Regions from separate parts of the Enterobacter sp. CFEC122 genome, predicted to be linked through region 1. Evidence: predicted binding sites of a transcription regulator. Region 1 holds the regulator's gene; each other region holds the start of a gene.
The links. Region 1 encodes LexA, which represses DNA repair genes until DNA is damaged. Its sites were predicted from a motif close to TNCTGTATGTACATACAGNA; they were not measured.
Positions count from the first base shown of each region.

Region 1 (4,893 bases):
ATCCGCGCCTTCCACGTCGCGCCAGTGTCGAATGCAGTCAGGTCTTTTCATTCTGGTTCTCCCGGTTTTCGATGGGTCAGGTATAGCACAGACTGGCGGATCTCGGTGTTTTTAGCAGAACATGATAAAGTGAAGGTTTTCCGTCCTATAACATCCGGGGTGCTACATGGATAAGTCCACAAAAGAGCTGTTAGCGCAGGCCGAAAAGCTGTGTGCGCAACGCAATGTGCGCCTGACTCCGCAGCGCCTTGAAGTATTACGTCTGATGAGCCTGCAGCAGGGTGCCATCAGCGCCTACGATCTTCTGGATCTGCTCCGCGAAAGCGAGCCGCAGGCAAAGCCGCCGACGGTCTATCGCGCGCTGGATTTCCTGCTTGAACAAGGGTTCGTGCACAAGGTGGAATCTACCAACAGCTATGTGCTATGCCATCTGTTCGATCAGCCCACCCACACATCGGCGATGTTTATCTGTGACCGCTGCGGCGTGGTGAAAGAAGAGGCTGCGGAAGGCGTGGAAGATATTATGCATACGCTGGCAGCGAAAATGGGCTTTGCCCTGCGTCATAACGTGATTGAAGCGCACGGGCTCTGTTCCGCGTGCGTGGAGGTGGAAGCCTGTCGCCATCAGGACGCGTGTCAGCACGACCACTCTATCCTGGTGAAGAAAAAGCCGCGTTAGCGGCAAATGAAAAGGCGGCTCATGGCCGCCCTCAGGGTGTACTTCCTTGTACTTTCGGGTGTAGCCCGGTTACCAGCGGTAGTCGTTGCGTTTTTCCCAGTCGCCCACTTCTTTTTCCGCCTGGTCTTTTGCGTAGCCGTAACGCTCCTGGATTTTACCGACAAGCTGATCGCGTTTACCTTCGATGACGGTCATGTCGTCATCCGTCAGCTTACCCCACTGTTCTTTCGCTTTACCTTTGAACTGCTTCCAGTTGCCGCCGATTTCGTCTTTATTCATCATCGTGTCCTCTTCGTTAAGCGTCGGGTCGTAACGTCCGTTACGTTCTTTTCTGCTGGACGTGATAATTATTGTAGTTAAGGATTCCGTGGTTAATTTCATATTCGGAATCTTTAACCGTCACGATATATCGGAGCGCGAGGGAAACCAGGTATTGTTTTGCCAGTGCCGGTGCCAGATAAACGCCAGCGATAACCCGCGCAGCGAGAGGAAGACGGCCAGGGCCAGCCATAAACCATGATTCCCCAGCCAGGGGAGCGTCAGGAGCGTCAGGCCAAATCCGGCCGCCGCGACAGCCATACTGTTGCGCATTTCGGCTCCGCGCGTCGCCCCAATAAACATGCCGTCCAGCAGATAACACCAGACGCCAACCACCGGTAAGACGACTTGCCAGATGAGATAGTGGCTCGCCAGCTCGCGCAGCGCAGGGAGAGAGGTAAGCAATGCAACGATCTGCTCACCGAAGCAGGCGTAAACCAGACCAAAGGCCAGCGCCACCAGCCCCGACTGACGGCAGGCAGCCCGCCACACCTCCCGAAGCTGCCCGCTTTCGCGCGCGCCGTACGCCTGCCCGGAATGCGCTTCAACCGCGTAGGCAAATCCGTCCAGCGCATAGGCGGTAAAGGTCAGAAGCGTCATCAATACCGCATTCACCGCAACGATTTCCGGCCCCAGTCGAGCCCCGAAAACCGTCAGCGCGCCGAAGCAGAGCTGAAGAAGAAGCGAGCGCAGCATGATGTCACGGTTGAGCGCCAGCAGCTTACGGATATTGCCGCGCCATGCGGTTTTGAGCAGCGCCAGGGAGATCCCGCGCATGGCCAGCACACGCCGGACCATCCACAAGCCAATGATAAAGGTTCCGTATTCGGCAATCGCCGTCGCCAGCGCCGCGCCCTGCACGTTCATATGCAGACCCATGACCAGCCAGACGTCCAGAACAATGTTGAGCAGATTACCCACCACCAGCAAAATCACGGGCGCGCGGGCGTACTGCACGCCCAGTAGCCACCCCAGCAGAACCAGGTTTGCCAGCGAGGCGGGTGCGCTGAGCCAGCGGATTTCCAGGAACCGTCGCGCCTGCGCCAGTACCGCTTCGCTGCCACCGACGATATGAAGCGCAAGATCGATCAGGGGGGCCCGCAATACAACGATTAACGCACCCGCGCCAAGCGCGAGGATTAGCGGCTGCACCAGTGCGCGCGCCAGACGCAGCGGATCTTTCGCGCCATAAGCCTGTGCGGTAAGACCGGTGGTACTCATGCGCAAAAAGAGCAGCAGCATAAACAGGAAGCTGGTTGCCGTCGCGCCAATCGCCACGCCGCCAAGATAAACCGGTGAATCAAGATGGCCTATAACGGCAGTATCAACCAGCCCCAGCAAGGGCACGGTAATATTGGAGAAAATCATCGGCAGGGCAAGACGCCACAATGCCTTATCTGATGCCGTCAGTAGTGACATGCAAAATACCGGGAAAGGAGGATGAAGCAGGCTACAGCAGAAGCGTAGCCTGTCAGGAAGAGATTACAGCCATTCACCGTTGCGAATCACGCCTACCGCCAGACCTTCAATAGAGAAGCTCTGTTCGCGGAGGTCGACCACAATCGGGGTGAACTCGCTGTTTTCGGGCAGCAACTGAACAGTGTTACCCTGCTTTTTCAGACGCTTAACGGTCACTTCGTCATCAATGCGTGCGACCACCACCTGGCCGTTTCGCACGTCCTGGGTTTTATGCACCGCAAGCAGATCGCCATCAAGAATGCCGATGTCTTTCATCGACATGCCGCTGACGCGCAGCAGGAAATCAGCGCTCGGTTTGAACATGCCGGGATCGACCTGGTAGTGACCTTCAATATGCTGTTGTGCCAGCAGCGGCTCACCTGCAGCAACGCGGCCTATCAGCGGAATGCCCGTCTCTTCTTCCACCAGCAGGCGGATACCACGCGACGCGCCTGACACAATCTCAATCACACCCTTACGCGCCAGCGCTTTCAGGTGTTCCTCGGCAGCATTCGGAGAACGGAAGCCCAGACGCTGCGCGATTTCCGCACGCGTGGGTGGCATACCCGTCTGGCCGATATGATCCCGAATGAGATCAAACACCTCTTGCTGCCTGGTCGTTAACGCTTTCATTCCGCCCCCTGGGTGTATATACAGTTATGCTGTGAGTATATACAGTCAAAGGCGATTTTGGAACCAAAAACTGCACAAAAAACCAGGGACTTAATTATTCCTCGAGGCTCATCGGAAATGTGACCAAAGCAGGGTGACCCAGGTGATAACGGCAGTGATAATCGCCAGCAACACGGCAGCAGAGCCCATGTCTTTTGCACGGCCAGAAAGCTCATGGAAATCGGAACCAATGCGATCAACAACGGCCTCAATAGCGCTATTAAGAATTTCCACTATCATCACCAGAAGTACGGAACCGATAAGCAGTACGCGGGTAATCGCATCAACATCAAGGAAACAGGCAACGATCACCGCGATGATTGCGGCGACACCCTCCTGGCGAAAAGCGGCTTCGTTGACCCATGCGGCACGGAAACCTTTCCATGAATAGCCGGCGGCTTTGATGATACGCGTTAACCCAGTGGTATTATTGGCCATTAAAAGAACCTTTTTTAAAAAAGAGCGTCATTAACATGAGGCGGAGCGCGTTTCGCTACAGCCTGAAGTATGACGGGTAACAACAGAAATTTTGCGCGCTTTCTGTTATCCTTGCGCCGCAATTGCATTATTAACCAGAGGCTTTACATCGTTTATGTCCGGCTGGCCACGAATTTACTACAAATTACTTAATTTACCATTAAGCATCCTGGTAAAAAGCAAGTCTATCCCAGCAGAACCCGCGCTGGAACTGGGGCTCGATACGTCGCGCCCTATTATGTACGTTTTGCCTTATAACTCGAAGGCAGACTTACTGACGCTTCGCGCCCAGTGTCTGGCGCATGACTTACCTGACCCGCTTGAACCGCTGGAAGTTGACGGTACGCTGCTGCCGCGCTACGTCTTCATCCACGGCGGGCCGCGCGTGTTTACCTATTACACGCCGAAAGAAGAGTCCATCAAGCTGTTCCATGACTATCTCGACCTGCACCGCAGCAACCCCGATCTGGATGTGCAGATGGTGCCGGTATCGGTGATGTTTGGTCGTCGTCCGGGTCGTGAAAAAGGCGAAGAGAATCCGCCGCTGCGCATGCTTAACGGCATCCAGAAGTTCTTCGCGGTCTCCTGGCTGGGACGCGACAGCTTCGTGCGTTTCTCCCCGTCAGTTTCGCTGCGTCGCATGGCGGACGAGCACGGCACCGACAAGATCATCGCGCAAAAACTGGCGCGCGTGGCGCGTATGCACTTCGCCCGTCAGCGCCTGGCGGCCGTAGGGCCACGCCTCCCGGCGCGTCAGGACCTGTTCAACAAGCTATTGGCTTCAAAAGCGATTGCCCGCGCCGTTGAAGATGAAGCGCGCAGCAAGAAAATTTCGCATGAGAAAGCTCAGCAGAACGCCATTGCGCTGATGGAAGAGATCGCAGCGAACTTCTCTTACGAGATGATTCGCCTGTCCGATCGTATTCTCGGCTTTACCTGGAACCGCCTGTATCAGGGTATCAACGTCCATAACGCCGAGCGCGTGCGTCAGCTGGCGCACGATGGCCATGAGATTGTCTATGTCCCCTGCCACCGCAGCCACATGGACTACCTGCTCCTTTCCTACGTGCTCTATCACCAGGGGCTGGTGCCACCGCACATCGCAGCCGGTATCAACCTGAACTTCTGGCCCGCGGGCCCGATTTTCCGCCGCCTGGGCGCGTTCTTTATTCGTCGTACCTTCAAGGGCAACAAGCTCTACTCCACCGTGTTCCGCGAGTATCTGGGCGAGCTGTTCAGCCGCGGCTATTCCGTGGAGTACTTCGTGGAGGGCGGTCGTTCCCGTACCG
Region 1 is NZ_JBRIQR010000020.1:23,343-28,235, forward strand. Features, by position in the region: gene ACVCAM_RS15155 (cupin domain-containing protein) at 1-51, opposite strand, end outside; gene zur (zinc uptake transcriptional repressor Zur) at 167-679, shown strand; gene ACVCAM_RS15165 (CsbD family protein) at 749-958, opposite strand; gene dinF (MATE family efflux transporter DinF) at 1,079-2,416, opposite strand; gene lexA (transcriptional repressor LexA) at 2,480-3,088, opposite strand; gene ACVCAM_RS15180 (diacylglycerol kinase) at 3,197-3,565, opposite strand; gene plsB (glycerol-3-phosphate 1-O-acyltransferase PlsB) at 3,720-4,893, shown strand, end outside.

Region 2 (4,893 bases), on a different contig from region 1:
CAGCACCAGCGGCGTCGAGAACTCTTTTAAAACAATGCGTAATACCTTCCCGTTTAGCCGCTGACGCGCAGCTTTCAACGCTGGTGCGCGATAGAGAAAGGCATTCAGTACGTTTTCGATACCTGCGGAGACTAAGGGTTTAAAGGGCACGGGACACCTCCACTCAGAACTTGTAACCGCGATGCAGCGCGACGACACCCGCCGTCAGGTTGAAATATTCAACGTTCTCGAATTCAGCATCCTGCATCATGGCTTTTAAGGTGTCTTGGTCCGGGTGCATACGGATAGATTCCGCCAGATAGCGATAGCTTTCCGCGTCGTTAGCCACCAGCTCACCGATGCGCGGCAGCACGTGGAAGGAATAGGCGTCGTAAGCTTTGCTCAGCGGCTCGATAATCGGTTTGGAGAATTCGAGCACCAGCAGGCGTCCACCCGGCTTCAGCACGCGATACATGGAGCGCAGCGCTTTTTCTTTATCGGTCACGTTACGCAGACCGAAGGAGATCGTGATGCAGTCAAAGGTATTATCCGGGAACGGCAGTGCTTCGGCATTTGCCTGCACATATTCCACGTTCCCCACCACGCCGATGTTACGCAGCTTTTCGCGTCCCATTTTGAGCATGGAGTCATTAATGTCTGCCAGAACAACGCGACCGGTTTCGCCCACAAGACGTGAGAACTTTGCAGTTAAATCGCCCGTACCACCGGCTAAATCCAGCACCGTTTGTCCACGACGCACGCCGCTACAGTCGATAGTGAAGCGCTTCCACAAGCGATGAATGCCGAACGACATCAGATCATTCATCACATCGTACTTCGCCGCCACGGAATGAAATACGTGGGCCACCATGTCAGCTTTCTGCGCTTTGGCGACAGTCTGAAAGCCAAAGTGCGTTGTGTCTTGTGAATCGTCAACCATCTCAGAGCCTGCTTATCAGTAAAATGTTCGTGAAGTGTAACAGATTGGGCGCAATTGCCCTACGTTTCAACCACCGCGAAAGAAACGCGCCGGGGGTTCGTTCGGTGATAAATCGGCCGCTAACGCATTGTCTTCACTGTTTGTCTTTTGTTCTTCTACCCCTTCACGCAGGCGAAACTCGTCATCCTGGGCGGTAGCCTGTTCAACCAATTCCGGATTAATCTCGCGTTTCACCTCAACCCCCAGGCTGCGGAATGATTCGGCCTGCGCCAGAAGATTGCCACGTCCTGAGGCGAGTTTTTTCATCGCCTGACGGTAGTTATCCTGCGCGCGGTCCAGGCTCTGCCCGACTGAGGACATGTCGTCCACGAAGAGGCGCATTTTGTCGTACAGCTTGCTGGCGCGGTCGGCAATCTGCTGCGCGTTGCGGCTCTGGTGCTCGTAGCGCCACAGGTTCGCAATCGTGCGTAAGGCCACCAGCAGCGTGGTGGGGCTGACCAGCATAATATTATTTTTGAGCGCTTCGGTGATGAGTTCAGGCTGCCTGTCGAGTGCCAGCAGAAACGCGGGCTCTACCGGAATAAACATCAGGACATAGTCCAGCGAGCGCAGCCCCGGTAGCTGCTGATAGTCTTTCCTGCCGAGCAGGCGAATATGATTGCGTACGGAGGCAATGTGCTCCTGCAGCGCCGATTCTCGGGTGTAGTCATCTTCCGCATTGAAGTAACGCTCATACGCCACCAGCGTCATTTTGGCGTCAATCACCACATCTTTGCCCTGCGGCAGCCGCACAATCACATCCGGCTGCATTCGCGAGCGGGCATCGTTTTCGATACTCACCTGGGTTTCGTATTCATACCCTTCCCGCAGGCCAGAGGCTTCCAGGACGCGGGTCAGCACCACTTCTCCCCAGTTGCCCTGGGTTTTGTTATCCCCTTTAAGCGCGCGGGTGAGGTTGACCGCCTCCTGCGCCATCTGGGCATTCAGCTGCTGGAGATTGCGGATTTCATGCGCCAGGGTGTGCCGCTCTCGGGCTTCCTGACCAAAGCTGTCCTGTACCTGGCGGCGGAAGCCGTCCAGCTGTTCACGCAGGGGCGTCAGCAGGCTGTTCAGGCTCTGGCGGTTCTGCTCGTCAACGCGGCGGTTGCTGTGCTCAAAAATACGGTTCGCGAGGTTTTCAAACTGTTCGCTGAGGCGCTGCTCGCTGTTGATCATCTGGCGGATTTTATCTTCCGCATGCAGTTGAGTGGATTCCAGACGGGTGGTCACTTCGCGGAGATCGGCCTCCAGTGAGGTGTTGATATCTCTCAGGTTGCGCAGCTCGTTGTTGAGTAACTCGCACTCCTCTCGCCAGTGATCACTCAGCGCAAGCTGCTGCTTTGCCGCGCTTAATTCGGCGACGATCTCTTCGCGTTCAGCCAGCTGATCGGCCTTCTGCTGTGCATGCTGATAGCTGGAAATGAGCCAGCCTATCGCCACGCCCGCCAGCGCAATCACCGCATAAATCAGGACTGAGATATCCACAATGCCCCCTGCATCAACGTATTACCCGCACAAAATAAGATTGTGCTGTATAAACGTCCAGTTTGAAAGGGTTTTCCTGCGAGGCGCTACGCAAAAAATAAAGGCCGAACGTGTCGGCCTTTGATTTCGAAAGGAGAGGATTAGATCAGGCGACGCGCGGCTTCAACCACGATTTTCACCGCATGACTTTCGGTCTGCTTCATGGTTTCAGCGTTCGGGATTTCCTGCTGAGTACGGTTGACGATAACGCCCGCCACCATACCGGCACGCAGGCCCTGGCTTGCGCACATGGTCAGCAGCGTGGCGGATTCCATTTCGTAGTTCATCACGCCCATGGACTGCCACTCTTCCATAGAGCCTTTGAAGCGGCTTACCACGCGGCCAGAGAAGGTGTCGTAACGCTCCTGACCGGGATAGAAGGTATCGGACGAAGCGGTTACACCCACGTGAGTGGTCGCGCCAACGGATTTCGCGGCTTCAACCAGCGCGGTGGTACATTCAAAGTCTGCTACTGCCGGGAATTCCATCGGCGCAAAGTGCAGGCTTGCGCCATCCAGACGCACGGACGCGGTCGTCACCAGCACGTCGCCGACGTTGATGTGCGGCTGAATAGCGCCAGTGGTACCGATACGCAGGAAAGTACGAATGCCCAGCTGTGCCAGCTCTTCAACAGCAATAGACGTAGACGGGCCACCGATACCGGTAGAACACACGATCACGGCTTTACCATCCAGCTCTGCGCGCCAGGTGGTGAATTCACGATGGGCTGCCAGCTTAACCGGCTTATCCATCAGCGCGGCGATCTTTTCCACACGCTCCGGATCGCCAGGGACGATAGCGAGCGTAGCCCCTTGTAAATCGTTTTTAGTGAGGCCGAGATGAAAAACATCAGACTTAGACATAGGTGACTCCTCTGTGGGTCGGTTAGTCAGAAGAAGTAAAACGGTACTTTACAGAAGCGGAAAGCATAATTTCGTGACACATCTCACCATGAATGAAAATGATTGCATTGTATTTCCACAAAAAGGTGATTTACATCACATTAACAAGTTATATCGTCAGGTGCTGCACAAAAGATAGACCGTTTAAGGCACTGTGAGTTGTTAACCTGGTGACTATATTTACCTTTGCGCTAACTCATTGGTACGGAGAATGCCATGACTGAAAAAACCGGTTTTGCACCTGCTGCGGCCCCGCATGCCTCAACCATCGTCTCAACGTCTGAAGAGGCCATCACGGCGGGTGAGACCTCTATTCCCTCGCAGGGAGAGAATATGCCTGCTTACCACGCACGACCAAAATCGGCAGACGGTCCGCTGCCCATCGTGATCGTGGTTCAGGAAATTTTCGGCGTTCACGAACACATTCGCGACCTCTGCCGCCGGCTGGCGCTGGAAGGCTATCTGGCCGTTGCGCCAGAGCTCTACTTTCGCCAGGGCGATCCGAACGATTACAGCGATATTCCCACCTTGCTCAGCAACCTGGTCAGCAAAGTCCCGGACGCGCAGGTGCTGGCCGATCTCGACCACGTCGCCAGCTGGGCGGCGCGCAACGGGGGCGATCCCCATCGTCTGCTGGTCACCGGTTTCTGCTGGGGCGGACGCATCAGCTGGCTGTATGCCGCGCATAACCCGCAGCTTAAAGCCGCTGTGGCCTGGTACGGTAAACTGGTAGGTGAAAAAACGCTCAATTCACCGAAACATCCCGTGGATATCGCCACGGAGCTGAATGCCCCCGTATTAGGGCTGTATGGCGGGCAGGACACCGGTATTTCGCTGGATTCGGTAGAGACCATGCGCCATGCGCTCCGTGCGGCCAATGCGAAGGCGGAGATCGTGGTGTATCCGGATGCCGGGCACGCGTTTAACGCGGATTATCGTCCGAGCTATCACGCGGAATCAGCCAAAGACGGCTGGCAGAGAATGCTGGCGTGGTTCAGCCAGTACGGCGGTAAAAAAGCGTAAAAAAAAGCCCGGTGGCGTCTACGCCTTACCGGGCCTACGCATCATCAAGCCTGACGCAAGTTTTGCGCCGCCTTCACCATGTTCGCCAGCGCGGCACGCGTCTCCGGCCAGCCGCGAGTTTTCAGGCCGCAGTCCGGGTTCACCCACAGACGCTCAGCCGGAATGCGCTGGGCCGCTTTTTTCAGCAGCGACTCAATCCACTCCACGCTCGGCACGTTCGGAGAGTGGATGTCGTACACCCCCGGACCGATTTCGTTCGGGTAGTCGAATTCTTCAAACGACTCCAGCAGCTCCATGTCTGAACGCGAGGTCTCGATGGTGATCACGTCAGCGTCCAGCGCGGCTATCGAATCCATGATGTCGTTAAATTCGCAGTAACACATGTGGGTGTGGATCTGGGTGTCGTCCTTCGCCACCACGGCGTTGATGCGGAATGCCTCCACGCCCCACTTCAGGTAGGCATCCCAGTCACTGCGGCGCAGCGGC
Region 2 is NZ_JBRIQR010000048.1:15,228-20,120, forward strand. Features, by position in the region: gene ubiJ (ubiquinone biosynthesis protein UbiJ) at 1-150, opposite strand, end outside; gene ubiE (bifunctional demethylmenaquinone methyltransferase/2-methoxy-6-polyprenyl-1,4-benzoquinol methylase UbiE) at 164-919, opposite strand; gene rmuC (DNA recombination protein RmuC) at 986-2,443, opposite strand; gene udp (uridine phosphorylase) at 2,584-3,345, opposite strand; gene ACVCAM_RS23055 (dienelactone hydrolase family protein) at 3,601-4,407, shown strand; gene metE (5-methyltetrahydropteroyltriglutamate--homocysteine S-methyltransferase) at 4,452-4,893, opposite strand, start outside.
Region 2: the regulator LexA is predicted to act here: its motif matches at 2,487-2,506, upstream of rmuC (DNA recombination protein RmuC).

Region 3 (4,893 bases), on a different contig from region 1:
TGTTCGGACTGATCTTCCAGCGCCGCTGCCGCCGTGGCGGACTCCTGCACCAGCGCGGCGTTTTGCTGCGTCACGCTGTCCATCTGCGAAACGGCCAGGCTCACCTGTTCAATGCCGCGGCTCTGCTCGTCAGAGGCAGAGGAAATCTCGCCCATGATATCGGTCACGCGGGTCACGGCGGCGACGATCTCCTTCATGGTGGTGCCTGCCTCGCTAACCTGCTCAGAACCGGTATTCACCCGGCTGACGGAGTTCTCGATAAGCCCTTTGATCTCTTTCGCCGCCTGCGCGCTGCGGCTCGCCAGGGTCCGGACCTCGCCTGCGACAACCGCAAAACCACGCCCCTGTTCCCCGGCGCGTGCCGCTTCCACCGCGGCGTTAAGCGCCAGAATGTTCGTCTGGAACGCGATGCTGTCAATTACGCCGGTAATATGCGCAATTTGCTGCGAACTGTCGGCGATCTCGTTCATGGTGCGAACCACGTTATCCACGACGTGACCGCCGCGCGCGGCCGTTTCAGAGGCGTTTTTCGCCAGCAGCGTGGCCTGACGGGCGTTATCGGAGTTCTGTTTAACCGTCGCGGTCAGCTCTTCCATGCTGGCGGCGGTCTCTTCGAGCGAGGCGGCCTGCTGCTCGGTGCGGGCGGAAAGATCGTTGCTTCCTGCGGCAATTTCGCCTGCGCCGGTGTAGATGGAATCGGTACTTCCGCGTACGGCGCTGACGGTGGTCACCAGCGACTGCTGCATCTCATGCAGGCCTGCGGCCAGCTGACCCATCTCATTGCGGCCCGAGATAGCGATCTCCTGCGTCAGGTCGCCCCCTGCAATGGCGCGAATATGGTCCATAATGGAGTGGAGTGGTTTTAACAGCAGGTGCTGTAAACCCTGCCAGATGACCACCAGAACCGCGATAACGGCCAGCAGAATTGCCGCCAGCGTCCACTGCATCTGCGTGAAGCTGCTCTGGTTCTCTTCGGTTGCGGCCTTCAGCAGGGTGTTGTTTTCGGCGCGCCAGCGGTTATAGACCGCTTCCATATCGTCCTGCGCCTGCTGGGCGTCCAGATCGCCATAGGCCTGATAGTTGTCGGCGCGCAGATACTCAATCGATAAACGCATGACTTCGTGCATCTGGTTCCAGGATTTCTGCATCTCGTCGGTCAATGCCGCCTCCTGGCCCTTAACCTGCGGCAGTTTCTGCCACTCTTTGTTATAGGCTTCGGCTTTTGCCAGCGAGTCGCCTGCGGTGCCCAGCAGTTTATTGATCGCCGCAAGGGAAGCCGGGTCACGCTGGTTTTTCAGGTAGCGGATCGCCACGCGGGTGACGGTGACGCGCGTTTTCACCAGCGTGTTCACGCTGTCGCTCAGGCTTTCCTGCTGGGCATTGAGCACGCCGGAGTTCTGGAAGTTATGGCGATCGTTACTGACGGCAGAGTAGAACAACCCTCCCGTGACAACTTGCAGCAGGCAGAATATGGTGAGGGCAAAGATAATACCGGTAATCACGTGCAGATTTTTCAGCATAGCGGTCGTCCGTTAGAGAAGATGCAGGGTTACTTCATTACTATCGTCGTAGAGAATGTAAACTTTAATTAACTCGCGCTTAACTAAGGGGCCCTTTTGGGAACCTGTTGTAAATCCGGATCATTTTTATGAGGAAGGTCAACATGAGCAGCATTGATAAAAGCGGGACATACGCGCTCGGGACGCGGACGGTGAAACGGCTGGGCTACGGCGCGATGCAGCTGGCCGGGCCGGGCGTCTTTGGGCCGCCGAAGGATAAGCAGGCCGCGCTGGACGTGTTACGCGAGGCCGTGGCGGCGGGAGTGAACCACATTGATACCAGTGATTTTTATGGTCCTCATATCACGAACCAGCTGATCCGCGAGGCGCTTCATCCTTACCAGGACGATCTGACGATCGTCACCAAGATTGGCGCCCGTCGCAACGATAAAGGCGCGTGGCTACCGGCCTTTTCCGCGCAGGAACTGACGCAGGCGGTGCATGACAACCTGCGTAATCTGCAGCTGGACGTGCTGGACGTGGTGAATCTGCGGATTATGTTTAGCGCGCACGGGCCAGCGGAAGGGTCGATTGCTGAACCGCTCTCCACCCTGGCAGAATTACAGCAGCAGGGGCTGGTGCGGCATATTGGTTTGAGCAACGTCACGGCCACCCAGGTCGCGGAAGCGCAGAAGATGGTGCAGGTGGTGTGCGTGCAGAACATGTACAACATTGTGAACCGGGGTGACGATGCGCTGGTGGATCTGCTTGCGCAGCAGGGGATTGCGTATGTGCCGTTCTTCCCACTGGGCGGCTTTACGCCGCTGCAATCGTCCGGGCTGAAGGCTGTCGCGGATTCACTGGGCGTCACGGCAATGCAGGTTGCGCTGGCATGGCTGCTGCAGCGTTCTCCGAATATCCTGCTGATCCCGGGCACCTCTTCCGTGGCGCATCTGCGGCAAAACCTCGCGGCGGGGGAACTGCAGCTGCCGCCTGACGCGCTGGAAACATTGAATACGCTGATGGACTGATCGTCACAGGCGCAAAGCCCGACATGTGCTTCCGGGCTTTGCGCGTTTTAAATCTTCTGACACTTCAACGCGTTTGGGTTCGCTTCCGGAAATGACCTTGATCCCTGACCATAATCCGTAATACTGTATTTATATACAGTATATGGCGAGAAAGGCATCATGGACACTCTCTTTTCTTATCAACCAAAACAAATCATTGAACTACCTTTGTTTTTAGAACGTGTTGCCTGTGGGTTTCCCAGCCCGGCGCAGGATTATGTGGAGGATCGTCTCGATCTTAACCGGCTGGCAGTGAGGCACCCCAGTGCGACCTATTTTATCAAGGTGAGTGGAGACTCCATGATTGGCGCGGGGATTGGCGACGGCGATCTGCTGGTGGTTGACCGCTCGTTAAATGCCGAACATGGGGATATCGTCGTGGCGTCGGTCGCCGGTGAGTTTACGGTGAAAGAGCTACAGACGCGCCCGGTTCTGAGGCTGTTGCCACATAACGCCCGCTATCAGCCGATTACCTTTCAGTCCGAAGAGGAGCTGCAGATCTTCGGCGTCGTCACCCACACGCTTAAAACGCATAAACATGTTCGCGCTGGTTGATGTGAACAGCTTCTATGCCTCCTGCGAGAAGGTATTCCGCCCCGATCTGGAGGGGAAGCCCATCGTGGTGGTGTCCAACAACGACGGCTGCATCATTTCACTCTCGCGGGAGGCAAAGCAGTTCGGCATAAAAATGGGTGAGCCCTATTTTAAATTCAAAGAGAAGCTTTTTCCGGCGAGGGTTTACGTCTTCAGTTCGAACTATGCGCTGTATGCCGACCTCAGCAGTCGGGTGATGCAGACGCTGACGGATCTGGCTCCGGCCATAGAAATTTACTCGATTGACGAGGCGTTCGTGAACGTTTCAGGGATCGGTAACTGCATGTCGCTGGACGCGTTCGGACACCAGATGCGCACGCAGGTCTTTAAAAACACGGGTTTAACCGTTGGCGTCGGCATTGCCCCGACAAAAACGCTGCCGAAGCTGGCCAACTATGCGGCGAAACGGTGGGCCAGTACCGGCGGCGTGGTCGATCTGTCAGGCCGCGAGCGGCAGCGTAAACTGCTGGCAAAGGTTCCGGTAGAGGAGGTATGGGGCGTAGGGCGGCGCATCACGAAAAAACTGAACGCGATGGGGATTACCACGGCGCTGGAGCTGGCGGAGGCCTCCTCGTGGGTCATTCGCAAACATTTTAACGTGGTGCTGGAGCGTACGGCGCGCGAGCTTCGCGGCGAGCCCTGTCTTGACCTTGAAGAGTACACCCCCACGAAGCAGCAAATCATCTGTAGCCGTTCGTTTGGTCATCGCATTACGCAATATGAAGAGATGCACCAGGCGATTTGCGCCTACGCGGAACGCGCCGCAGAGAAACTGCGCGGCGAGCATCAATACTGTCGTTTTATCAGCGTGTTTGTGCGCACCAGCCCGCATGCGGACAACGAAATTTATTACGGTAATCAGGCTTCGGTCACCCTGATGACGCCCACCAATGACTCGCGGGATATCATCCGTGCCGCCACGGAGGCGCTGGGTCGGATATGGCTCGACGGGTATCGCTATATGAAGGCCGGGGTCATGCTGGCGGACTTTTTCAGCAGCGGTGTCGCTCAGCTTAATCTGTTTGACGACAATCGCCTGCGCGCCAACAGCGCGGCGCTGATGGAGATGATCGACAGCGTCAATCACTCCGGCAAAGGGAAGATATGGTTCGCCGGGCAGGGGATTGAGAAACCGTGGGCCATGAAGCGAGAGATGTTGTCACCGGCCTATACGACGCGATACGCGGATTTACCGGTGGCGAGGTAAAAGGCGGTTATTTTGTGGCGTTGTGGGTCGCGATCTCAGGCAGTAATTGCTCAATCACGCTGACGACCTTTCTGACGCGCTGCGGAATAAAGCGGGCATCAGGATAAACGGCATAGAGGAAGCGATCGGGTAACCGCCAGTCGGGCAGCACCGGTACCAGCGTGCCCGCCTGCAGAGCCCTGGCCACGAGCGGTCGCTGCATGCCGCCGATACCCATGCCGGATTCCAGCGCCTGCAGCAGCGCCTCACTGGTGTTGGCACGGAAAACGGTATTCACGTTGACCTCGACCGTCTCCGCGTCAGACATCAGGCGCAGGGGAGCATCCAGCGGAATGCCGCTGAACCGCACGTGTGGCAGCGTCACCAGCTCGCTGACGGCGCGTACCGCCTGAAAGCCGGGGGCGGCAAACAGTGCAGCTTCAATACGCCCCAGTACGCGCGCCGCATGCGCCTGCGGGGGCTCACTGCTCAGCCGTATCGCGACATCCACGCCCTCCGTCACCAGATCGGCAAGGCGATCATC
Region 3 is NZ_JBRIQR010000015.1:35,199-40,091, forward strand. Features, by position in the region: gene tcp (methyl-accepting chemotaxis citrate transducer) at 1-1,520, opposite strand, end outside; gene ACVCAM_RS12400 (aldo/keto reductase family oxidoreductase) at 1,664-2,530, shown strand; gene umuD (translesion error-prone DNA polymerase V autoproteolytic subunit) at 2,690-3,124, shown strand; gene umuC (translesion error-prone DNA polymerase V subunit UmuC) at 3,108-4,370, shown strand; gene ACVCAM_RS12415 (LysR family transcriptional regulator) at 4,378-4,893, opposite strand, start outside.
Region 3: the regulator LexA is predicted to act here: its motif matches at 2,652-2,671, upstream of umuD (translesion error-prone DNA polymerase V autoproteolytic subunit).